Vreelandella piezotolerans: one gene and its partners. The protein of the gene in region 1 interacts with the protein of each later gene in a pairwise test. Links are inferred from orthologs where the notes say so. Each region holds a gene or a part of one and is shown in the gene's direction. Other genes may lie near its edges.

What was found.
Region 2: the proteins of rho (region 1) and hfq interact in binary tests that used the Escherichia coli proteins (3 or more experiments, as listed by UniProt). The link is inferred for Vreelandella piezotolerans from one-to-one orthologs.
Region 3: the proteins of rho (region 1) and nusG interact in binary tests that used the Escherichia coli proteins (3 or more experiments, as listed by UniProt). The link is inferred for Vreelandella piezotolerans from one-to-one orthologs.
Region 4: the proteins of rho (region 1) and yhbY interact in binary tests that used the Escherichia coli proteins (3 or more experiments, as listed by UniProt). The link is inferred for Vreelandella piezotolerans from one-to-one orthologs.

The regions. Positions count from the first base shown.
Region 1 is NZ_CP048602.1:600,985-603,871, forward strand. It holds rho (transcription termination factor Rho), read left to right. Parts: upstream 1-757; coding sequence 758-2,017; downstream 2,018-2,887. Other genes in the region: ppx (exopolyphosphatase), read right to left, coding at 1-280; ubiD (4-hydroxy-3-polyprenylbenzoate decarboxylase), read left to right, coding at 2,078-2,887. UniProt on the Escherichia coli protein: Facilitates transcription termination by a mechanism that involves Rho binding to the nascent RNA, activation of Rho's RNA-dependent ATPase activity, and release of the mRNA from the DNA template.
Region 2 is NZ_CP048602.1:2,371,732-2,377,306, reverse strand. The notes cover bases 1-2,703. They hold hfq (RNA chaperone Hfq), read left to right. Parts: upstream 1-1,079; coding sequence 1,080-1,328; downstream 1,329-2,703. Other genes in these bases: hflX (ribosome rescue GTPase HflX), read left to right, coding at 1,365-2,675; miaA (tRNA (adenosine(37)-N6)-dimethylallyltransferase MiaA), read left to right, coding at 1-928. Outside these bases: FtsH protease activity modulator HflK, read left to right, coding at 2,814-4,079; protease modulator HflC, read left to right, coding at 4,080-4,964; GYM47_RS10940 (ATP phosphoribosyltransferase regulatory subunit), read left to right, coding at 5,152-5,575. UniProt on the Escherichia coli protein: RNA chaperone that binds small regulatory RNA (sRNAs) and mRNAs to facilitate mRNA translational regulation in response to envelope stress, environmental stress and changes in metabolite concentrations.
Region 3 is NZ_CP048602.1:188,491-196,286, forward strand. The notes cover bases 4,349-7,301. They hold nusG (transcription termination/antitermination protein NusG), read left to right. Parts: upstream 4,349-5,534; coding sequence 5,535-6,068; downstream 6,069-7,301. Other genes in these bases: GYM47_RS00850 (type III pantothenate kinase), read left to right, coding at 4,349-4,368; secE (preprotein translocase subunit SecE), read left to right, coding at 5,143-5,526; rplK (50S ribosomal protein L11), read left to right, coding at 6,191-6,622; rplA (50S ribosomal protein L1), read left to right, coding at 6,625-7,301. In the rest of the region: GYM47_RS00835 (sodium-dependent transporter), read right to left, coding at 1-273; translational GTPase TypA, read right to left, coding at 559-2,385; GYM47_RS00845 (biotin--[acetyl-CoA-carboxylase] ligase), read left to right, coding at 2,549-3,532; more of GYM47_RS00850, read left to right, coding at 3,529-4,348; more of rplA, read left to right, coding at 7,302-7,317; rplJ (50S ribosomal protein L10), read left to right, coding at 7,616-7,796. UniProt on the Escherichia coli protein: Part of the processive rRNA transcription and antitermination complex (rrnTAC). The complex forms an RNA-chaperone ring around the RNA exit tunnel of RNA polymerase (RNAP).
Region 4 is NZ_CP048602.1:358,928-366,633, reverse strand. What follows is about bases 2,941-5,803. They hold yhbY (ribosome assembly RNA-binding protein YhbY), read left to right. Parts: upstream 2,941-4,140; coding sequence 4,141-4,467; downstream 4,468-5,803. Other genes in these bases: carB (carbamoyl-phosphate synthase large subunit), read right to left, coding at 5,040-5,803; greA (transcription elongation factor GreA), read right to left, coding at 4,567-5,043; rlmE (23S rRNA (uridine(2552)-2'-O)-methyltransferase RlmE), read right to left, coding at 3,379-4,026; ftsH (ATP-dependent zinc metalloprotease FtsH), read right to left, coding at 2,941-3,164. Outside these bases: glmM (phosphoglucosamine mutase), read right to left, coding at 1-149; folP (dihydropteroate synthase), read right to left, coding at 152-1,063; more of ftsH, read right to left, coding at 1,167-2,940; more of carB, read right to left, coding at 5,804-7,706.

The DNA.
Region 1 (2,887 bases):
GGTGAGACCCCTCAATATCGGTCAAAAACGGCGCAAATCGGCCCAGACAGTCGAGCGCGCGCTGCATGGCGGCTTCGCTGAGATAACCGTTTTCGTCGAGTCCTGCCGCCAGTTGGACCTTCTCGCCCAGGCGTGCCACGACTTGCAATCGTTCATTTTGGTAATTAGCCACCAGCAGGTGAAAGCTATTGGAGCCCAGGTCAATGGCGGCTAGGCGCTGCGGCTCGCCGCTCTCGAACTCGGCAGGGGCGGCGATGGGGAGCGAAATGTCCTTGGGCATGAGCTATCCTTCAAATTGGCTATGCCAAGGTTGCTGCGACCTCTGGCTATTGTCAATTGCCAAAGGCTTGCGTTTGTCGCGGGGCTTGACTACCATCGAGCTACTGGCTTGATCCGAGTTGGCTTGTTCGTCTAAACAAGCGCACTGACTCGGGCACCCCGAGCAGTACGTACCCAGATGGCATCAGCCAGATGTCCAAGTCGTCAGACAACCCGCTGAAACGCATTCTCCGTGCCAATCAGATTAGCTAGTTTATTTGCACCCTCATGCTAAGCAGTCAGTGATACCGCTTTTACGTATTAGGTATCGTTATGGCGACTGCCCGGCTTTTACCACGCGAGCGTGTGCCTAAATGGGGTCTGAACGCATCACTCGGCGCTTAGCCCTATGATATTGACCCTATGATATCGGCCAAGCCTCCTGTCTTATTCCTGGCGCTTAGCGCCTAGCTTTCATGAGCAATTTTCTAACACACCGATGAATCTCACTGAACTCAAGCAAAAAACCGTTCCCGAGCTGCTCGATATCGCCCGTGAAATGGGCATCGACAACCTGGCCCGTTCGCGCAAACAGGACATCATTTTCGCCATCCTCAAGAAGCATGCCAAAAGCGGCGAGGATATTTATGGCGACGGTGTGCTGGAAATTCTTCAGGATGGCTTCGGCTTCCTGCGTAGCGCCGACAGTTCGTACCTCGCCGGACCGGACGATATCTACGTATCGCCTTCACAGATTCGTCGTTTCAATCTGCGCAAGGGCGACTCCATTTCCGGCAAAATTCGTCCGCCCAAAGAGGGCGAGCGCTATTTTGCGCTGCTCAAAGTCAGCCAGATCAACTTTGATCGTCCGGAAAATGCCAAGCACAAGATTCTCTTCGAGAACCTGACGCCGCTGTTTCCGAACGACCGTCTGCGTATGGAGATCGGCAACGGGTCGACCGAAGATCTGACCGCCCGGATCATCGATCTGACCGCGCCCATCGGTAAAGGTCAGCGCGGCCTGCTGGTGTCTCCCCCGAAAGCGGGTAAGACACTGATGCTGCAGAACATCGCGACCTCGATCACGCGCAATAACCCCGAGTGTCATCTGATCGTGCTACTGATCGACGAGCGCCCGGAGGAAGTCACCGAGATGTCCCGCACCGTGCGCGGTGAAGTGGTCGCCTCCACCTTCGATGAGCCGCCTGCCCGCCACGTACAGGTAGCCGAAATGGTCATCGAAAAAGCCAAGCGCTTAGTTGAGCACAAGAAAGACGTGGTGATCCTGCTCGACTCCATCACTCGCTTGGCGCGTGCTTACAACACCGTCGTACCCAGCTCTGGCAAGGTGCTCACCGGTGGTGTGGATGCCCATGCACTCGAGAAGCCGAAACGCTTCTTTGGGGCGGCGCGTAATATCGAAGAGGGCGGCAGCCTGACGATCATCGCCACCGCGCTGGTCGATACCGGCTCGAAAATGGACGAAGTCATCTTCGAAGAGTTCAAGGGCACCGGTAACATGGAAGCGCACCTTGACCGCAAACTGGCGGAGAAGCGTGTCTTCCCGGCGATCAACATTCGCCGCAGCGGCACTCGCCGTGAGGATCTATTGGCCTCTGAAGATGAAATGCAGCGTATGTGGATCCTACGAAAACTGCTCAACCCGATGGAAGATACCGCAGCCACCGAGTTCTTGATCGATCGTCTGAAAGACACCAAGACCAATCTCGAATTCTTCGAAGCCATGAAGCGCCGTTAAGGCGCTCCAGGGTGGCGGTACCGCTATCAGGCATCAGACAGCCGGGTTGAGGAGAGGGCATTGAAGTACAACGATCTGCGTGACTTTATCGCAGCGCTGGAGGCGCAGGGTGAACTTAAGCGCATCACGGCCGAAGTAGATCCCTACTTGGAAATCACCGAAATCTGCGACCGCACGCTGCGTGCCGGTGGTCCTGCACTGCTGTTCGAAAATGTGAAGGGTCACGACATGCCGCTGTTGGGAAACCTGTTCGGCACCCCAAAACGGGTCGCGCTGGGCATGGGGCAGGATTCAGTCGAGGCGCTGCGCGAAGTGGGCAAGCTCTTGGCATTTTTGAAGGAGCCAGACCCGCCCAAAGGGTTAAAAGACGCTTGGGACAAATTGCCGATCTTCAAGCAAGTGCTCAGCATGGGGCCCAAGAGCGTCAAGCGTGCGCCGGTTCAGGAAGTCGTTTACGAAGGCGATGACGTGGACTTGGGGCGCTTGCCGATTCAGCACTGCTGGCCGGGCGATGCGGCACCGCTGGTCACGTGGCCGCTGGTGATCACCAAAGGCCCCCATAAAAAGCGCCAAAACCTGGGCATCTATCGCCAGCAAAAGATCGGAAAGAATCGCCTGATCATGCGCTGGCTCTCCCATCGCGGCGGCGCGCTGGATTTTCTCGAGTTCCAAAAAGCCCATCCCGGCGAACCGTTCCCCGTCGCGGTGGCGTTAGGCGCCGACCCGGCGACCATTCTCGGTGCGGTGACGCCCGTGCCGGACACGCTCTCCGAATATGCCTTTGCAGGCCTGCTGCGCGGCTCGCGCACCGAGCTAGTGAAATGTGGCCATGCGGACCTCGACGTGCCCGCCTCCAGCGAAATCATCCTG
Region 2 (5,575 bases), 1.8 Mb from region 1 along the record:
ACGCCCCTGGGCGATATTTCTAATGGGGCCGACGGCTGCTGGCAAAACCGACGCTGCGATAGCGCTCCATGAGCAGCTAGGCCATGAACTGATCAGCGTCGATTCTGCCATGGTCTACCAAGGCATGGATGTGGGTAGCGCCAAGCCCAGCGCGGCAGAACTGGCGCGGGCGCCCCACCGTTTGATCGATATTCGTGATCCTGCAGCCCCCTATTCAGCGGCAGATTTTCGTGAAGACGCCCTGCGTGAAATGCGTCAAATCAGCGCAGCCGGTCGAGTGCCGCTATTAGTGGGTGGCACGATGCTTTACTACAAGCGCTTGGTCGAAGGCGTGGATAATTTGCCAGGAGCAGACGTTGCCATTCGCGAACGCCTGGAGGCACAGCGTCAGCATGAGGGATTGGCTGGCCTGCATCGCACGCTGGCCGAAGTCGACCCATCCTCAGCGGCACGTATACACCCCAATGATCCTCAACGGCTGATGCGCGCGTTGGAAGTGTACTATGCGAGCGGTCGGCCGATGAGCGAGCTATGGGCAGAGCAGCAGCCGGAAACCTTTCCATGGCGGGTGCTGTCGATAGCCCTAGCACCCAACGAACGACAGGTGCTTCATCAGCGTATTGCCCGGCGTTTCGAAATGATGTTGGCAGAGGGCTTGATAGACGAGGTCGCTGCCCTCAAAAAGCGTAGTGATCTTCATATTAACTTGCCATCCATGAAGAGCGTTGGCTACCGTCAGGTATGGGAGTATCTAGACGGTGCTTATGATCGCGATGAACTCGTGGCACGAGGTATCATTGCCACTCGTCAGCTTGCCAAGCGTCAATTGACGTGGCTGAGAAGCTGGCCGTCCTTGACATGGGTCGATTCGCAGCAGCCAGATGCGCTGGATAAGCTTCTGAAATTCGTGCGTGAAAGCGGTGCTTAGCGTAAGATAGTGATTTCGTAAGCAAGTGTTTTCGAGTGGCCGGCTAACGCGTTTGACACATTAGGCCTTTCGGGCAACAAGATTGCGGCGTAGCACCAGTAGGGCACGCCATTTGATAACCAACCCCAACGACAGTTTTAGGGAGAGCAACATGTCCAAAGGGCAGTCCCTTCAAGACCCGTACCTGAACATTTTGCGCAAGGAGCGCATTCCGGTCTCTATTTTCCTGGTAAACGGCATTAAATTGCAGGGCCAGATTGAATCGTTTGACCAGTTTGTCATCTTGTTGCGCAATACCGTCAGTCAGATGGTTTATAAACACGCTATTTCCACGGTGGTGCCCTCGCGCAACGTGCGTTTGCCGGCACAGGATCCGTCAGCACCCGACGCTGACATCTAACACCGCTGGATAGCAAAAGAGTCCATGAGGTATTGATTGTTTTTTGAACGCCCAGACGCCGGTGAAACGGCAGTACTTGTTCACGTAGATTTCTACGATGAGCAGGCACGTGAAGACCCGGGTGAGTTCTTGGAGCTCGTGCGCTCTGCTGGCGCAGAGCCCGCGACATTGCTCACAGCGAGTCGACAGCGGCCTGATTCCCGCACCTTCATAGGGTCAGGTAAGTTGGACGAGCTGCGGGCAATGCTCGCAGCTCATGACGCTGAACTGGTCATCTTCAACCACAGTTTAAGTCCTTCCCAGCAGCGCAACCTGGAGCAAGAGCTCAAGTGCCGCGTGTTGGACCGTACCGGTCTGATACTCGATATTTTTGCGCAGCGGGCACGAACGCATGAAGGTAAGTTGCAAGTAGAGCTTGCTCAACTCGAGTACATGTCCACGCGCTTGATTCGCGGCTGGACGCACCTCGAGCGTCAAAAAGGCGGTATCGGCCTGCGCGGTCCCGGCGAAACACAGCTAGAGACCGACCGTCGTTTGCTACGCGGCCGTATCAAATCGATTCATAAGCGCTTGGATAAAGTGCGCAGCCAGCGTGAGCAGAACCGGCGTGCTCGAGCCCGTGCAGAAATTCATAGCGTGTCGCTAGTGGGCTATACCAACGCGGGTAAGTCGACGCTATTCAATGCGCTGACCAGCGCTGAGGTCTACGCAGCGGATCAGCTCTTTGCGACCCTAGATCCGACACTCCGTCGTTTGGAAATCGAAGACGTAGGGCCTGTCGTCATGGCCGATACCGTCGGTTTTATCCGCCACTTGCCGCATAAGTTGGTGGAAGCTTTTCAGGCGACGCTGCAAGAAGCGGCGGAAGCGACGCTGTTGGTGCATGTCATCGATGCGGCCGACCCTGACCGCGATCTCAACGTTGAGCAGGTCGATAGCGTACTGAAAGAGATTGGGGCGGATAGCGTTCCGGTACTCAAAGTGATGAACAAGATCGACAAACTCGATAGTGCGCCACGTATCGAGCGAGATGGTCACGGCGTACCTGAGGTGGTCTGGCTATCGGCTCAGCAGGGCCAAGGGCTTGAGCTGTTACATGAAGCGTTGACCGAGCGGCTCGCCAACGACGTGATTGGTTTTTCGCTCACCCTGTCGCCAGAGCAAGGTAAGCTGCGCGCAGGCCTGCATGAACTCAATGCCGTGCGCGAAGAGAGTTTTGACGAGCAGGGGCGCTCCGTATTGGATGTGCGCTTGCCGAGGCGCGACTTCAACCAGTTGATGGCTCAGTTGGGAGAGCGTGCCAATACCTATTTACCAGAAGCATTACGCGAATCTGACGAATGGTAGCCCATCGAGTACCTACCCCCATAGTCATCGGCTGTAAAGGTATGGTACAAGATTGATATAGCAATAATATCAAAAGCACCCGGCCTTGCATTCAGTATCAAGGCAAAGTGCAGGTGAACACCTTAGTGGAGACGAAGTATGGCCTGGAATGAGCCCGGTGGTGGCAACCAGCACGACCCCTGGAGCGGTGGCGGCCGACGCGGTAATGGCGGCGATCGCGGTGGGAACAATGGTGGTGGAAACAACGGCGGCAATAATGGCGGCAATAACCAGGGGCCGCCTGACTTGGATGAAGCGCTGAAAAAGTTCCAAGACAAGCTCAACGGTATGCTAGGCGGCAGCGGCAAGAAGAGCGGCGGTGGTGGCGGCAAGAGTGGTGGCGGTAAGCCTCGTAACTCGTTTGCTCTGCCAGGCCTTCTGCTCATCGTGGCGCTTGCCATCTGGGGAGCCTCGGGCTTCTATCTGGTGGACCAATCGGAGCGGGGCGTCGTGCTGCGTTTTGGTGAGTACCAGGGCATCGTCGAGCCGGGCCTCCAGTGGAACCCGCCGCTCATCGATGACGTGCGCATGGTCAACGTGACGCGCGTACGCTCTGTCTCTCAAACTCAGTCCATGCTGACGCGTGATGAAAACATCGTCGAAGTGGAAATTTCTGCTCAGTACCAGGTCGCGAATCCGCGCGATTTCGTGCTGAACGTTCGTGATCCGGCGCTCTCCATCGAGAACGCACTGGACTCTGCGCTGCGGCACGTGGTCGGTGGCACGGACATGATCGATATCCTGACCTCTGGTCGTGAGATACTCGGTAGCTCCGTCGCGAGCCGTCTGCAAACGTATCTGGATGCCTACGGCGCCGGTATTCGCCTGCAAACTATCAACATCGAATCCACGTCGGCACCTGCGCCCGTCATCGATGCTTTTGATGACGTTATCCGTGCCCGTGAAGATCGTCAGAGAACGATCAACGAAGGTATGGCGTACGCCAATGCGATCATTCCGGCCGCACAGGGTCAGGCTCAGCGTATCGTCGAGCAGGGCCAAGGATACCGTGAGTCGGTGGTGGCAGAAGCACAGGGTCAAGCTAACCGTTTCAACGCGCTGCTGACCGAGTATCGCAACGCGCCGGAAGTGATGCGCGAACGTATGTACCTGGATGCCATCGAAGAAGTCTTTGGTGGGACGCCGAAAGTTCTGCTAGACGTGAGCGACAATGCGCCGCTGATGTATTTGCCGCTCGATCAAATGCGCGGCGGTAGCAGTAACGACAGTCGTTCGGCGAGCAATGATAGCGGTGCTAACAGCAGCGATACGGTCGATCCGCGCGTGTTAGAGTCGCTGCGAGGCAGCCAAAGTAGCTCCTCATCGTCGTCCAGCAATAACCCCATTCGCAGGGAGGGCCGCTAAATGATTAATAATCGATCCCTGCTTATCGTAGGTGGTTTGGCCGCCGTCGCGTGGCTAGCGAGCAACAGTCTTTATGTCGTGGATGAAACCGAACGCGCTGTGAAGCTACGCTTTGGTGAAGTCATCGAAGAGAATATTCAGCCGGGTCTGCATGTGAAAATTCCGATTGCGCAGACCATCCGCAAGTTCGACGTGCGGCTGCTGACGCTGGATACCGATACTAGCCGCTATCTGACTCTTGAGCAGAAAGCGGTCATCGTCGACTCTTATGTCAAGTGGCAAGTCGTCAACCCGACCCGCTACTACGAGGCTACCGCAGGCGATGAACTGATGGCGATCCGCCTCATTCAGCCGCGAGTGGATGAGAGTCTGCGTAATGAATTCGGTCGTTTGAATCTTCAGGAAATCATTGCCGAGCGCCGTGATGACCTGATGACAGGCCCCACCGAAGAGCTCGATCAGCTCATGCGTGAAGAACTCGGCGTGGCGATTCGCGATATTCGTATCAAGCGCATCGACCTGCCTGAAGATGTCTCGGCAGCCGTCTTCGAGCGCATGCGCTCAGAGCGTGAGCGTGAGGCTCGCGAGTGGCGCGCACAGGGTCAGGAAGAGGCCGAGCGGATTCGCGCTAATGCCGACCGTCGCCGTCAGGTGCTGCTTGCTCAAGCCAACGAGCGTGCCGAGACGCTGCGCGGTGAGGGGGATGCCGAAGCAGCCGCTATCTTCTCGCAGGCTTATAGCCAGGACCAAGAGTTCTTCGCTTTCTGGCGCAGCCTGAACGCTTACCGTGAAAGCTTCTCTGGCGATGGTAATCTGCTGGTGCTAGAACCGGATAGCGACTTCTTCCGTTATCTACGCAGCGCCGTTCCCGACAGCGCCGAGTGATGCGCCCATCCCGCCAAGCACTGCGCTTGGCGGGGTTCATATAGCGCATAAACGTGATAGACTTTACCTACCGGGCGTCGCCCGGTTTTTTTGTGGCCCTCGTTTCGTGAACGTTCCACACAGCGCCTCGTGAGGCAGCGAGTGGTGTCGTTAGAAAGGGCCTTCATCGTCTCGCAGGATTGTTCACATGACCATCGCTGACCGCTGGCTACTGCCCGACGGCATGGATGAGGTGCTGCCGCCTCAGGCAAGCCGCATGGAAGAGCTGCGCCGTGCGCTGCTCGATCTTTACCATTGCTGGGGCTACGACCAGGTCATGCCGCCCCCGGTGGAGTTTTTGGACTCCTTGCTGACCGGTACCGGCACGGACCTCGATCTTCAAACGTTCAAGCTGACCGACCAACTGACGGGTCGCATGATGGGCGCCTCGGCAGACGTCACACCGCAGGTGGCGCGGATGGACGCCCACTCCCTAAAACGCCAGGGGCCAGTTCGGCTGTGTTACTGCACCAATGTGCTGCGTGCCAAAGCCGACCAGCATCAAGGGGGACGCAGCCCAGTGCAGGTCGGAGTCGAGCTGTTTGGCCATGCTGGCCTCGAAGCCGACAGTG
Region 3 (7,796 bases), 410 kb from region 1 along the record:
CGACTCCCACGCCCGTGATGTGCGATGCGTTTTAGTCAAATGCCGCATACCCATGATGGGGCTTTGACGGCTGGTGCGCCCCAGCATGGTCTCGGCGATGAGGATAGGAATGCCCACGGCAAAAATGGTCAGCGCGTAAATCAGGATGAACGCGCCGCCCCCATTTTCACCGGTGAGGTAGGGAAAGCGCCAGAGGTTGCCGAGACCGACGGCAGAGCCCACCGCCGCCAATAAAAACGTGCCTTTGTGTGTCCAGACGTTATGACCGCTCATGTGAAGGAGTGTCCGTATAGGGGTGCCAGGATGGGGGTAAGTATCCAAACACTTGTATGAATTATGGCATGTCAGCACCCCGAGGGCGTGCTGAGAATAGCGCTACTTTGCGATAGAACGTCAGCGCTTTCCAGCGTACTAGCGTTTAGGGTGCGTTAACGAGCACGCTTGGCGATGAACCAAAACGCGCGGCTAGAGGGGCTGTCGTACGAAAAAGGTTGCTACGCTGAGAACTTACATAAAAAAGCCCGCGCGGTGGCGGGCTTTGTGTCGGCAGCGGTCAGCTTACTTTTTGCTGGAGCGCTTGCGCTCGTTCTCTTTGAGCAGTTTCTTACGTAGGCGGATAAAGCTCGGCGTTACTTCGACCAGTTCATCGGAATCGAGGAATTCGATGGCTTGCTCCAGAGTGAACTTCACTGGCGGGGTCAGTACGATGTTCTCGTCGTTGCCCGAGGCGCGCATGTTATCCAGCTTCTTACCTTTGGTGGGGTTGACCACCAGGTCGTTGGCACGGCTATGGATACCGATCAGCATACCTTCGTACACCTCGGTGCCGTGGTCGACGATCAGCTTGCCACGCTCTTGCAGCGTGTAAAGCGCGTAGGCCAGCGCTTTGCCGTCGACCATGGAGACCATGACGCCATTACGACGCTCGATGGCGGCGTCGGGCTTTAGCGGGCCGTAGTGGTCAAAGCGGCTGGTTAGAATGCCGGTACCAGACGTCAGGGTCAGGAACTGGCCGCGGAAACCGATCAAACCACGGGCGGGAATGATGAAGTCCAGACGAACACGGCCTTTACCATCCGGGTTCATGTTGGTCATTTCGCCCTTGCGGTAGCCGAGCTCTTCCATGATCGAGCCTTGGTGCTGCTCTTCACAGTCGATGATGACTTCTTCGTAGGGCTCCTGCTTGACGCCGTCGATCTCTTTGATGATGACCTCCGGACGGCCAACGGCCAGCTCGAAGCCTTCACGGCGCATGGTTTCGATCAACACCGACAGGTGCAACTCGCCACGGCCAGAGACTTTGAACTTCTCGGGGGTTTCGCCCTGCTCGACGCGCAGTGCCACGTTGTGGATCAGTTCTTGATCCAGACGATCCTTGATATTGCGGCTGGTAACGAACTTGCCGTCTTTACCGGCAAACGGCGAGTCGTTGACCTGGAACGTCATGGAGACGGTCGGCTCATCGACGGTCAGCGGCGGCAGCGCTTCGACATTATTCACGTCGCACAGCGTGTCGGAGATCGCTAGATCTTCGATGCCGGTGATGCAGACGATATCGCCAGCGGTGGCTTCATCGGTCTGCACTCGCTCGAGGCCCATATGGGTCATCACCTGGCCGACCTTACCCTTACGGGTCTTGCCTTCTTTAGTGATCACGCTGATTTGCTGGTTCGGCTTGACGCTGCCGCGAGTGATGCGGCCCAGGCCGATGACGCCGACGTAGCTGTTGTAGTCCAGCGCTGAGATCTGCATCTGGAAGGGGCCGTCGACTTCGACCTTCGGCGGCTCGACGATGTCCACGATGGCTTGGAACATCGGGTCCATGTTGTCGGCCAGCTCTTCCGGATCCATGCCGGCAATACCGTTCAACGCCGAGCAGTAGATGATCGGGAAGTCGAGCTGCTCGTCGGTGGCGCCGAGGTTGTCGAATAGATCGAAAATTTGATCGATGACCCAGTCGGGGCGCGCGCCAGGACGGTCAATCTTGTTAACGACGACGATCGGCTTCAGGCCCTGGGAGAACGCTTTTTGGGTCACGAAGCGGGTCTGCGGCATCGGACCGTCAACGGCGTCGACCAGTAGCAGTACCGAGTCCACCATGGACATGACGCGCTCGACTTCACCACCGAAGTCGGCGTGCCCAGGCGTGTCGACGATATTGATGTGGTAACCCTTGCCATTACCATCCTGCCACTGAATAGCGGTGTTTTTGGCCAGGATGGTAATACCGCGCTCCTTTTCCTGGTCATTCGAGTCCATGATGCGCTCTTGGCCTTCGGCCTTACGGTCGAGCGTTCCGGACTGGCTTAACAGTTTGTCTACCAAGGTAGTTTTACCGTGGTCTACGTGGGCGATGATGGCAATGTTGCGAAGATTCTCGATCACGACGCGATCCTGCTGGAAAAATAGGGCGGCATTATAGGGTCTGGGGATGGTCTACTACCAGCGCTGTCTTAAACAAAGCAGCAAGTCAATAACCTAAACGCGGCAGTTTTCGCTGTTGTGACGCTTCCGTTAAGATAGGCGTTTTCCCAGTTGGGGCAAGCACATGACCATCGGTAACCTGATGCGTTTGTTAAGCGATGGCGAGGTTCATTCCGGTGAACAATTAGGCGAAGCGCTGGGCGTTTCCCGAGCCGCCGTGTGGAAACAACTAAAAAAATTAGAGGCGCTGGGTGTCGAGCTGGTGGCCGTCAAAGGGCGCGGCTACCGGCTCGCCTACCCGTTAGAACCGCTGGAGGGCGCCAAGATCGTCGAACGGCTGCCCGCCGATGCCCGCCATTTACTGACACGGCTATTCGTCGAGGATCAGCTGCCGTCCAGTAACGAATATCTGCGCGAACGCTTTTCGCAAGGGGCGGGGCATGGCGAGGTCTGCTTCGTCGAGCTGCAAACGGCTGGGCGTGGTCGCAGGGGGCGAGTGTGGTCGACTCCCTGGGGGCAGAGCCTAATGGTGTCGATGGGGTGGCGCTTCGAGTCCGGCATCAATGCGCTGGAGGGGCTTAGTCTGGCCGTCGGTGTGGTGGTCTCCCAAGTGCTCGAACGTTATGGTGTGTCGCCCAAGTTGAAGTGGCCCAACGATGTGCTGCTGGCCGAGCAGGGTGGTGAACTCGGTAAGCTGGCCGGTATTTTGATCGAGGTGACCGGCGACGCGGCTGGCCCCTGCGAAGTGGTCATCGGCATGGGCATGAATCTGTCATTGCCAGATAGCTTGCGCGCCACGATCGACCAGCCGGTGGCGGCGCTGTTCGATGCGCAGCCGGGCATTTCGCGTAATCAGCTAGCGGCAGACATGGTAGCAGGGCTTTTGAACATGCTGGCGGGGTTCGAAACCCGCGGGTTTGCTCCCTGGTTGAATGCCTGGAATCAGCGGCATGCCTACGCAGGCCTGCCCATCCGTGTGATTCAAGGCGAGCGTTCCAGCGATGCCGTCGCCGGGGATGTCGATGAAAGTGGTAACCTATGGGTTACTGAAAATGGTTACTCGCGACGCCTGGTCGGCGGTGAGATTAGCGTACGTAGGCGCCTATGATTTTGGATTTGGATATCGGCAACACGCTGTCGAAGTGGCGGCTCAAGGATGCCGAGAGCAGCGAGATCCGTTCGCGAGGCGCCGTGTGGACGCGAGAGGAGTGGCGTCCCGGGGCAGACATTCCCGATTTGGACGTCGTGGAAGCGGTACGTATCTCCAGCGTGGCCAGGACGGCCGTGCTTGAAGAGACCGTCGCGCTGCTGCGGCGCCAGGTGCGCCATGTGTACGTGGCTCGCTCGACGTCAGAGGCGCTCGGTGTCGTCAACGGCTACGAGGAGCCGGGGCGACTCGGCGTCGACCGCTGGATGGGGGCGCTGGCAGGCTACCAGCTGGCGGGGGGGTGCTGCGCGGTGGATTGCGGGAGTGCCATTACCATCGACTTCGTCTTACCGGGTGGTATGCATCTGGGTGGTTTTATCATCCCAGGACTGCGGCTGATGAAAGAGAGCCTGAAGCTGGGAACACGCAATGTCGCCATCGATCCGGAAAGCGAAGCCGATGCGCTACTAGAGCCGGGAAGGCGCACGGTGGATGCGGTGAACCATGGTATTTACATGGCCGCCGTTAGCGCCATCAACCGCATTTACAGTGAAGTATGCGATCAGCAGGGGGTGACACTACCGGTGCTGCTGACCGGCGGCGATGCCCGTGTGGTATCCCGCGGCGTGCAAGTGCCTCACGCGGTGTGGCCCGACATGGTCTATGGTGGGTTGGAGGCCTGCTATCCGCTCACGTTTGCCGAGCGTGCTGGAAAGATGTCGGGTGCGCCGCGAGTACCAGAGCCGGTATCATTAGAAAAAATTCGTGCAGGCCTTGCATTCTCGATGCTGCTTTGACAGAATGCAGCGCGTTCCAGAGCGGATGCCGTGCTTTGAAGTGCTGCTTCCAGCAAGCTTTGATAAATAAAGAGTTTGCAGGCTTGACACCGTTTTGGAGGCTGGCATAATGTGCCGCCACAGCTGGAGAGGTTCCCGAGTGGCCAAAGGGAGCAGACTGTAAATCTGCCGCGAAAGCTTCGAAGGTTCGAATCCTTCCCTCTCCACCAGATTGATCGAGCGCTGAGTTAGTCAGCGCTTGGGAATGAAACGCCGGTAAGCGGGCATTAGCTACTGTTTCTCGTGCAACGGATTGTCATTCTGCAGGCAAGTTCGGCGGGCGTAGTTCAATGGTAGAACCTCAGCCTTCCAAGCTGATGGTGCGGGTTCGATTCCCGCCGCCCGCTCCAGTTTGATGTGTTTGGCTCATGTAGCTCAGGGGTAGAGCACACCCTTGGTAAGGGTGAGGTCGACGGTTCAATTCCGTCCATGAGCTCCATATTGCAAAAAAAGCGAGCGAAGCTCGCTTTTTTTGTCTTTGCTCTCCCATTGGGTGGAGGGTAAAAGTAAGGGTTGTCAGGTGGGGGTTTCTCCGCTATCATGGCGCCCGCTGTTGCGTAGGCGTTTGCTTGCGCACGTGACGATACAGGCCAGTAGCTCAATTGGCAGAGCAGCGGTCTCCAAAACCGCAGGTTGGGGGTTCGATTCCCTCCTGGCCTGCCAACCTTCCCCAGGTTGGTATGTCTTTTCTAGAATTCCTTTGTCGCTCGCTGCACCCTTGGGAGTCTCGTTTTTATGAAGCCTAGTTCCGTAAAACATGGCGAAGAGGTGCAACAGACGCGCCATGACGGGCTCAAGTGGGCGGCGGTTGTGGCGCTGCTTGTCGTTGCAGTCGTTGGTAATACCTATTTCACCGATGTTGGCCTGCTCTACCGCGTCTTAGGTGTGGTGGTGTTGTGTGCGCTTGCGGGTTTGATCGCCTTAACAACCACCAAAGGCCGTGACTTGGTTGAGCTTGCCATCAGCGCCAAGAAAGAGATTCAGCGCGTTGTATGGCCGACCCGTCCTGAAACCATCCAAACCACGGCGATCGTGCTAGTGGCTGTGCTGGTGGTGGGTCTGATGCTGTGGTTGATCGATACTCTTCTTGGCTGGGCGATGTCCGGCGTCATTGGTTAGGAGTTTTCATGTCCAAACGTTGGTACGTCGTCCACGCTTATTCCGGCTTCGAAAAGCATGTCATGCGCTCGCTTATCGAGCGTGTGAAGATGTACGGCATGGAAGATCGCTTTGGCGAGATCCTGGTGCCGACGGAAGAAGTGGTTGAGATGCGTGACGGTAAGCGCCGCAAGAGTGAGCGCAAGTTCTATCCGGGCTACGTGTTAGTCGAGATGGAAATGGTGGATGAAACTTGGCACCTGGTGAATGAAACGCCGCGTGTCATGGGGTTCATTGGCGGCACCAAAGAGAAGCCCGCCGCGATTACCAGTCGCGAGGCGGAAGCCATTCTGCGTCGTGTGAAAGACGGCACCGACAAGCCGCGACCCAAAACCATGTTCGAGCCGGGTCAGTCCGTTCGTGTCATCGATGGTCCGTTTGCTGACTTCAACGGTGTCGTTGAAGAGGTGAACTACGACAAGAGCCGCCTGCAGGTCAGCGTGCTGATCTTTGGGCGTGCAACGCCTGTTGAGCTCGAGTTCTCGCAGGTAGAAAAAGAGTAATCTCAAAATGTTGCAGGCTGGTGTCCTATGCGCGCCAGTCTGGATTCATGTAAAGCAGCCCAGCGCTGCTTTACGCGTACCGGGGAGCCGTCAGGCGCTATCACCCAACTGGAGTATTTACCATGGCCAAGAAAGTACAGGCTTATATCAAACTGCAGGTTGCTGCAGGTAAAGCCAACCCGAGTCCGCCCGTAGGCCCCGCGCTGGGTCAGCATGGCGTGAACATCATGGAATTCTGTAAGGCGTTCAACGCTGCGACTCAAGAAATTGAGCCGGGCCTGCCGACGCCTGTCGTGATTACTGTCTACTCTGACCGTAGCTTCACGTTCGTCACCAAAACACCGCCGGCCGCCGTTCTGCTCAAGAAAGCGGCTGGCATCAAGTCCGGTTCTGGTGAGCCGAACAAGAAGAAAGTCGGTACCGTGACTCGCGAGCAGCTCGAAGAGATCGCCAAGACCAAAGAGCCGGATATGACGGCTGCTGATCTCGACGCCGCGGTGCGCACCATCGCTGGTAGCGCTCGTAGCATGGGCTTAAACGTGGAGGGTCTCTGATCATGGCTAAATTGTCTAAGCGCGCGAAAGTCATTCGCGAGAAAGTAGACCCGAACAAAGCGTACTCTCTGGAAGAAGCCGTTGCGCTACTTTCCGAGCTGTCGACTGTCAAGTTCAAAGAGTCTCTGGATGTGGCGATCAACCTGGGTGTTGATCCGCGTAAATCCGATCAGGTCGTACGTGGCGCTACCGTCATGCCTAACGGTACTGGTAAAGACGTTCGCGTAGCCGTCTTCACCCAAGGTGCCAATGCTGATGCGGCTAAAGAAGCCGGTGCTGACATCGTGGGTATGGACGATCTGGCTGAGCAAGTCAAAAAAGGCCAAATGGACTTCGACGTGGTCATCGCCTCTCCGGATGCGATGCGCGTTGTCGGTCAGTTGGGCCAAATTCTTGGTCCGCGTGGCCTGATGCCGAACCCGAAAGTAGGCACCGTGACGCCTGACGTGGCGACGGCGGTCAAAAATGCCAAAGCGGGTCAGGTGCGTTTCCGTACCGATAAGAACGGCATCATCCACACGACCCTAGGTAAAGTGGATTTTGACGCGGCGTCCGTTCAGGGCAACTTGGAAGCACTGGTAGCTGACCTGAAGAAGCTCAAGCCGAGCTCCTCCAAAGGCATCTACTTTAAGAAAATTACCCTGTCCACTACCATGGGCCCGGGTTTGACCATCGACCACTCTGCGCTGGTATAAGCGAGTCGTCGGCAGGTTTTAGTAAGTACCGAGCAAGAACTTTGCGGTCCCTCGCTAGGCAGTCAGTCGAGCGAGGCGCCGTCAAAGACCGCAGGTGCCGCCTCGTCTTTTGAGACGGGGCGGCTTAATCGCCCTAGAGCGCCTGCGCAGATGGTGTGGCCGCCAGTTGGTTAACGCTTTTCGCAAGCCGCTTTCTGGTGAGCACCATCCCCCAAGGCTTCCAAGGCCAGCAGTATGCCTTGGAAGAGATGGTAACCACCGGAGCCTTGATGGGTTCCGGCACGAAGGAGTGATCACTGTGCCACTAGCACTTGAAGGCAAGAAAGCGATTGTTGCCGAGGTCAGTGAAGCGGCCAAGGGCGCACTCTCCGTCGTAGTTGCCGATTCTCGTGGCGTTACGGTCAGCAAAATGACCGATCTGCGTAAGCAGGCCCGCGAGAACGGTGTAGAGCTTCGCGTTGTTCGTAACACGCTGGCTC
Region 4 (7,706 bases), 240 kb from region 1 along the record:
TCTTTTCCGATCAATACTCGAGTGCGCCCTTTTTCACGGCGTAATACCTGCCCGGCGGCCCAGCCCAGCTTGAGCATGAAGTCGGCCGTGATAGGCGCTTGCCCCACGGTACCGCGAATGCCGTCGGTACCAAAATAGCGTCTTGTCATACTCAAAGCTCCTTATCCACGGGTGGCTCACACCCCTCCTGCAACACCGCCCACGCCATGTTAACGGCATCCACCGTGGGCCCGACATCATGCACCCTCAGGATGCTCGCGCCTCGCTCCACCGACATGGCCGACAGCGCCAGTCCACCGGCTAACCGCTCTTCCACAGGACGTCCCAGCACTTTCCCGATCATACTTTTCCGCGACATACCCACTAGCATAGGCAGCTCCAGCGAATGTAGCGTGTCCATGTACTTCAATAGCCGCAGGTTATGCTCGACGGTTTTGCCAAAGCCAAACCCAGGGTCGATGAGCAAGCGCTGACGGCGCAACCCAACTGCTTCACAAGCGGCGATGCGCTCGGCGAGATAGGTAGCCACTTCTTGCTCGATGGGATCTCGATAGCTAGGCGCGTGCTGCATGCTCTGCGGCTCACCTTGGCGGTGCATCAAACAGACAGGCAAGCCGCTGCTGGCGGCGGCGGCCAAAGCGCCCTCACGCTCGAGCGCCCGCACATCGTTGATCATGCCTGCGCCCAAGGCGCTCGCTTCACGAATGACCATGGCGCTACTGGTATCCACCGAGACCAGCGCATCGAGCTCGCGCACCAAGGCTTCGACCACGGGTGCGACACGATCCAACTCCTGCTGTTCCGAGACCGGCGTGGCCCCGGGACGCGTGGACTCCCCCCCCACGTCGATCATCGCGGCGCCTTCCGCCAGCATACGTTCGGCGTGGCGAAGTGCATCGTCTAGGGCAACATGCTGACCGCCATCGGAGAACGAATCTGGCGTGACGTTCAAAATCCCCATGACGCGCGGGAACGAAAGATCGAGCGTATGGCGCCCGCAGCGCAGCTGCAAAGCACTCTTTGTCGAGCGCAAAGGCGATGAAGGGTCAACGTTGGAAGTCATGCTGCCGCCTAAATCAAAAGAAACATAAATACGATTGCCCAACAGCATAACAAAAAAGGCGCCCCCATAGGGGACGCCTCTGCGACTCATGGCTTTGGCTGGCTCAAGGGCCTGCAGGGCCGCCCAGCGGGTCGGAGGGACGGCGGCGCGGCTCGTCGTCGTCCTCTTCGCCATCGTCGCTCGATGCGTTCGACGCTTGATCCTCTGACTTGGTGTCAGGCTTGTCATCGTTCACGCGCATACCACCACCCGATGAGTCACCGTCGCTCCAGCCCTCCGGTGGACGCGGGTCACGGCCTTCCATGATGTCTTTGAGCTGGTTGGCGTCAATGGTTTCGAACTTCATCAGCGCTTCTGCCATGGCATCCAGCTTATCGCGGTTGTCATGCAGGATTTGGCGCGCCTGCTCGTAGCACTCGTCGATGATCTTGCGCACTTCTTTATCGAGTCGCGTGGTGGTTTCGCCCGACTTCAACTTGCCACCACCTTGTCCCGGGCCGCCGAGAAACTGGTGAGACTCGTCCTCGTCGTACATGATCGGGCCCATCTCATCCGAGAGCCCCCACTTGGCGACCATGTTATGGGCCAATTCCGTCGCCCGCTTGATATCGTTGGAGGCACCGGTCGTGACACCGTTGACACCCAATGTCATCTCTTCAGCGATGCGACCACCAAACAACGAGCAGATCTGACTAATGATTTGCTGACGTGACAGGCTGTAGCGATCCTCCTCGGGTAGGAACATCGTCACACCGAGCGCGCGGCCACGCGGGATGATGGTCACCTTGTAGACCGGGTCGTGTTCGGGCATGACCAAACCGATAATTGCGTGGCCCGCTTCGTGGTAGGCCGTATTGAGCTTCTCTTTGTCGGTCATGACCATGGATTTGCGCTCTGCGCCCATCATGATCTTGTCTTTGGCAAGCTCAAGCTCGTCCATCCCCACCAAGCGCTTGTTACGACGTGCGGCAAACAGGGCGGCTTCGTTCACTAGGTTTGCGAGGTCGGCACCCGAGAAGCCCGGTGTACCGCGCGCGATGAGCTGCGGTTTGACGTCGTCCGCTAGCGGAACCTTACGCAGGTGAACGCCCAGAATGTGCTCACGGCCTCGAATGTCTGGCAAGCCAACGGTGACCTGGCGATCGAAACGGCCGGGGCGCAGCAGCGCGGGGTCAAGTACGTCAGGGCGGTTAGTCGCGGCGATGACGATGATGCCTTCGTTCGCCTCAAAACCGTCCATTTCTACCAGTAGCTGGTTCAGCGTTTGCTCACGCTCGTCGTTACCACCACCCATCCCCGTGCCGCGAGAGCGGCCTACGGCATCGATCTCATCGATGAAGATGATGCAGGGCGCCTGCTTCTTGGCCTGCTCGAACATATCGCGAACGCGCGAAGCACCCACCCCCACGAACATCTCGACGAAGTCGGAACCCGAGATGGAGAAGAACGGCACCTTGGCTTCGCCGGCGATGGACTTGGCCAGTAGCGTCTTACCGGTACCGGGCGGGCCCACCATCAGCACGCCGCGGGGAATGGTGCCGCCCAGGCGCTGAAACTTGGTCGGGTCGCGCAGGAAGTCGACCAGCTCTTCGACCTCTTCCTTCGCTTCGTCACAGCCTGCCACGTCGGCAAAGGTGGTTTTGATCTGGTCCTGAGAGAGCAGCTTCGCTTTGGACTTGCCAAAACTCATTGGGCCGCCTTTACCGCCCCCAGCGCCGCCCTGCATTTGGCGCATGAAGAACATGAAGATAGCCAGAATCAGCAGGATCGGAAAGCTGGCGATCAGTAGACGCGTCCAGATGCTCTGCTGCTCTGGCTCCTTACCGACCACGGTGACGTTATTGCTGAGCAGATCGTCCATCAGCTTGGGATCTTCCGCTGCTGGACGAATGGTCTGGAACTGCGAACCATCCGTGCGCTCACCGGTGATGGTGTAGCCATCGATGGTGACGCTACGTACCTGTTGATTTTGCACCTGCTGCACGAACTGAGAGTAGTTCGTGGTCTGAGGTGCGCTTTCCGTACTGAAATTATTGAACACTGTCAGTAGAACGGCCGCGATGACCAACCACAGAATCAGGTTCTTCGCCATATCGTTCAAGGGGCTACCCTCATTACAAGAATCCGTCAGTTAACCGCTAATACTCTGACCTTACACCAGAGCTTAACGTTCAACCATTGCCAAAGCCCGTTGGGCGTTGGGCCATCTGTGTCACGCTCGTCCAGTGTGCATAATGTGACACATCTTGCGCCTGCCTGTCTGGCAATCGCGATGATAAATCTTGGCTATTGCGCCAGCGGCATGTCCGCGCCGGTCACCCGCGAAAGCCCTCCGCTAAAAAGTAGACTTCCCGCGAGCGCGCTCGTGAGGCGTCCGGTTTGCGGGTCACCACTCGGTCAAAACTGCCGCGCAGTTCTTTAAGGTACGCATCAAAACCCTCTCCTTGAAAGACTTTCACCAAAAAGCGGCCTTTTGGAGAGAGCGTTTCTCGAGCCAGCTCCAACGCCAGCTCGGCTAAATACATGGCCTGCGGCTGATCGATGGCCGCCATACCACTCATATTGGGGGCCATGTCGGACATAACAAGGTCTACCGGGCGATTTCCCAACCGGTCGAGAATCGCATCGAGCACGCTCTCCTCGGTAAAGTCACCCTGAATGAAATCGACACCTGCCAGCGCATCCATCTCCAGGATATCGGAAGCGATGACCACCCCTTCCGGCCCGACTTTTTCGGCGGCGATCTGGCTCCACCCGCCAGGGGCAGCCCCCAGGTCGATGACCGTCATGCCATTGCGAAACAGCTTATCCTTCTCGTCCAGCTCTAGCAGCTTGTAACTCGCCCGTGAGCGATAGCCATCCTGCCAGCTCTGCTTCACATACTGGTCGTCGAAGTGCTCTTTCTTCCAGTTGTTGCTGGTTTTGCTCACTGAATGTTTTCGGCTTGGAGGCTTTTGCTGCATGTGGGAATCTGACGCTTGGATAAGGGATGGGCGCGTTCACGCGATTGCTTTCACTCAGCGGCATTTCACCGTAAGATGGAACGTTAAGCGCTAACCGGGATACCGCAAGATACCATGAGCTTGTCACAGGCACAAAAGAAAGCATTTCGCAGCATTGGCCACCATTTGAACCCGGTGGTCACCGTTTCTGAGAACGGCGTCTCCGACAATTTGCTCGCAGAACTCAACCGCGCGCTCAACGATCACGAGCTGATCAAAGTCAAGCTCGCCCTGCCAGAGCGGGACGACCGTGCCGCGATGATCAACGAGCTGCTGGCTGACAGCAACGCCGAGCTGGTGCAAACCATCGGCAAGATGGCACTGCTGTATCGCCGCAACCCAAAGGCGAATCCCAAGCTGTCGAACGTCACTCGCTTCGAGAATCACCACGGTCGACACTAACGCGTACAGGGCGTTCAGGCTCGATGTCACGCACCTGACCACCAAAAGGCCCGATGCAGTCTCCTGCACCGGGCCTTTTTTTGCGCTAGCGGTACGTGGTTAGAGGTGCTCGACGCTCTCGATCTCGTACTCCACGTCGCCGCCTGGGGTTTTCACCACCACGACATCGCCCTCTTCCTTACCGATCAGCGCACGCGCAATGGGTGAAGTGACCGAGATTCTGCCCGCTTTGATGTCGGCTTCGTCTTCGCCCACGATGCGATAGGTCACGCTGGCATCGCTATCCAGGTTCAGCAGCGATACGGTTACCCCGAAAATCACCTTACCGGTCTTCGGCAGCTTGGTGACATCGATCACCTGCGCACCAGAAAGCTTGCTTTCGATTTCCTGGATACGGCCTTCGATGAATCCCTGCTGCTCGCGCGCCGCGTGATACTCGGCGTTCTCCTTGAGGTCGCCATGTTCACGCGCTTCGGCGATGGCGGCAATCACCCGAGGGCGCTCTTCGCCCTTCAAGTGATTGAGCTCCTCGCGAAGGCTTTTTTCTCCCGCTACCGTCATCGGGACCTTGTTCATTGACTTGCTCCTGCATGCAGATCCTGAAGGCGCCGCACCGTAATCTCCCTACCGTACTCTAGCGCCATGCAAACGGCATTAGCGCCCGCCAAGGTGGTCGCATAGGGCACCTTGCGCGCGAGAGCAGTACGGCGAATGATCGAAGAGTCGTTGATTGCCTGACGACCTTCGGTAGTGTTCACGATGTAGGCGATTTCGTCGTTCTTCAGCAGATCGACGATATGGGGACGGCCTTCGTAGACTTTATTGACGTGCTCCACGGGCAAACCGGCGGCTTCGATAGCCACTGCCGTACCACGCGTTGCACAAAGCGTGAAGCCTAATGTTAGCAGAGAACGAGCCACTTCGATAATCCCCTGCTTGTCGGGTTCGCGTACCGACAGGAAGGCTTTACGATCGCCCTCCAGCGCCGGAATTGCTTCTCCCGCGCCCAGTTGCGCCTTGAAGAACGCTTCTGCGAAGGTATCGCCCGAGCCCATGACTTCGCCGGTGGACTTCATTTCCGGCGAGAGAATCGGGTCGACGCCCTGGAACTTGTTGAACGGGAAGACCGCTTCTTTGACGCTATAGAAGTGCGGCACGATCTCACGCTCGAAGCCCTGTTCGGCCAGAGTCTTACCGGCCATGCAGCGGGCTGCCACCTGCGCCAGCGAGGTACCGATGCACTTGGACACGAACGGCACGGTACGTGAGGCGCGTGGGTTGACCTCAATCACGTAGATCTCGCCATCCTGCCAGGCCAGCTGCACGTTCATCAGACCTTTGACGCCCAGCTCGACGGCCATTTTCTTGACCTGATCGCGCATCTCGTCCTGCACGTCGGCCGGCAGCGAGTAGGGCGGCAACGCACAGGCGGAGTCGCCGGAGTGAACGCCCGCTTGCTCGACGTGCTGCATGATACCGCCAATCACGACCTGCTGACCGTCGGAGACCGCATCGATGTCGACTTCCACCGCGGCACTCAGGAAGTGATCCAGCAGTACCGGCGAGTCGTTGGAGACTTTCACTGCGTTGGTCATGTAGTTTTCGAGCTCGGAGGCGTCGTAGACGATCTCCATCGCCCGGCCGCCCAGGACGTAACTCGGACGCACGACCAAGGGGTAGCCAATTTTTTCGGCTTTGGCGAAGGCATCTTCGAAGCTGCGGGCCGTGGCGTTGGGCGGCTGTTTCAGGCCGAGCTTGTCGATCATCACCTGGAAGCGCTCGCGGTCTTCCGCGCGGTCGATGGCGTCCGGCGTGGTGCCAATGATCGGCACGCCTGCAGCTTCCAGTTCGCGGGCAAGCTTCAGCGGCGTTTGTCCACCGAACTGGACGATGACGCCCACCGGCTTCTCTTTATCGGCAATTTCCAGCACGTCTTCCAGCGTGACCGGCTCGAAGTAGAGACGATCCGAGGTGTCGTAGTCGGTGGAGACGGTTTCCGGGTTGCAGTTGACCATGATGGTTTCGTAGCCGTCGTCGCGCATGGCGAAGGCGGCGTGAACGCAGCAGTAGTCGAACTCGATACCCTGGCCGATACGGTTCGGGCCACCGCCCAGCACCATGATTTTCTGGCGATCCGAGACGTCTGCTTCGCACTCTTCCTCGTAGGTGGAGTACATGTAGGCCGTGTCCGAGGCAAATTCGGCCGCGCAGGTATCCACGCGCTTGTAGACCGGGCGGATGTTGGCGGCTTGACGCGTCTTGCGGAACTCTTTTTCGGACACGCCCAACAGCTTCGCTAAACGAGCATCCGAGAAGCCCTTGCGCTTGAGCTGGAACAACTCGCGGGCGGAGAGGTCCGCCAGCGCACGCTTGGAAACCGCCGCTTCGGTCAGAATCAGGTCTTCGAGCTGGACCAGGAACCAACGGTCGATGTTGGTCAGCGCGAACACGTCGTCCACGCTCATGCCCGCGCGCATGGCGTCGGCGACGAAGAAGATGCGCTCGGCACCCGCTGCCTGTAGCTCGCCCTTGATTTGGGCCATCGCGTCATCGGTAAACTCGGTAATGATCGGGTCGAGGCCGTCGTTACCGGTTTCCATGCCGCGCAGCGCTTTTTGCAGCGACTCTTGGAACGTACGGCCAATCGCCATCACCTCGCCCACCGACTTCATCTGGGTGGTCAGGCGGTCGTTCGCCTGGGGGAACTTCTCGAAGGTGAAGCGCGGGATTTTGGTCACGACATAGTCGATGGACGGCTCGAAGGACGCCGGAGTTTGGCCGCCGGTAATGTCGTTTTGCAGCTCGTCCAGGGTGTAACCCACCGCCAGCTTCGCGGCGATCTTGGCAATCGGGAAACCAGTGGCTTTGGAGGCCAGCGCCGACGAGCGAGAGACACGGGGATTCATCTCGATGACGACCATGCGGCCGGTCTTAGGGTCCATACCGAACTGAACGTTCGACCCGCCGGTTTCTACGCCAATCTCGCGCAGCACCGCGAGGCTGGCGTCGCGCATGATCTGGTACTCTTTATCGGTCAGCGTCTGGGCCGGGGCCACGGTGATGGAGTCGCCGGTGTGGACGCCCATGGGGTCGAAGTTTTCGATCGCGCAGACGATGATGCAGTTATCGTTCTTATCGCGCACCACCTCCATTTCGTACTCTTTCCAACCCAGCAGCGACTCGTCGATGAGCAGCTCGTGGTTGTTGGACAGTTCGAAACCGCGGGTGCAGATCTCTTC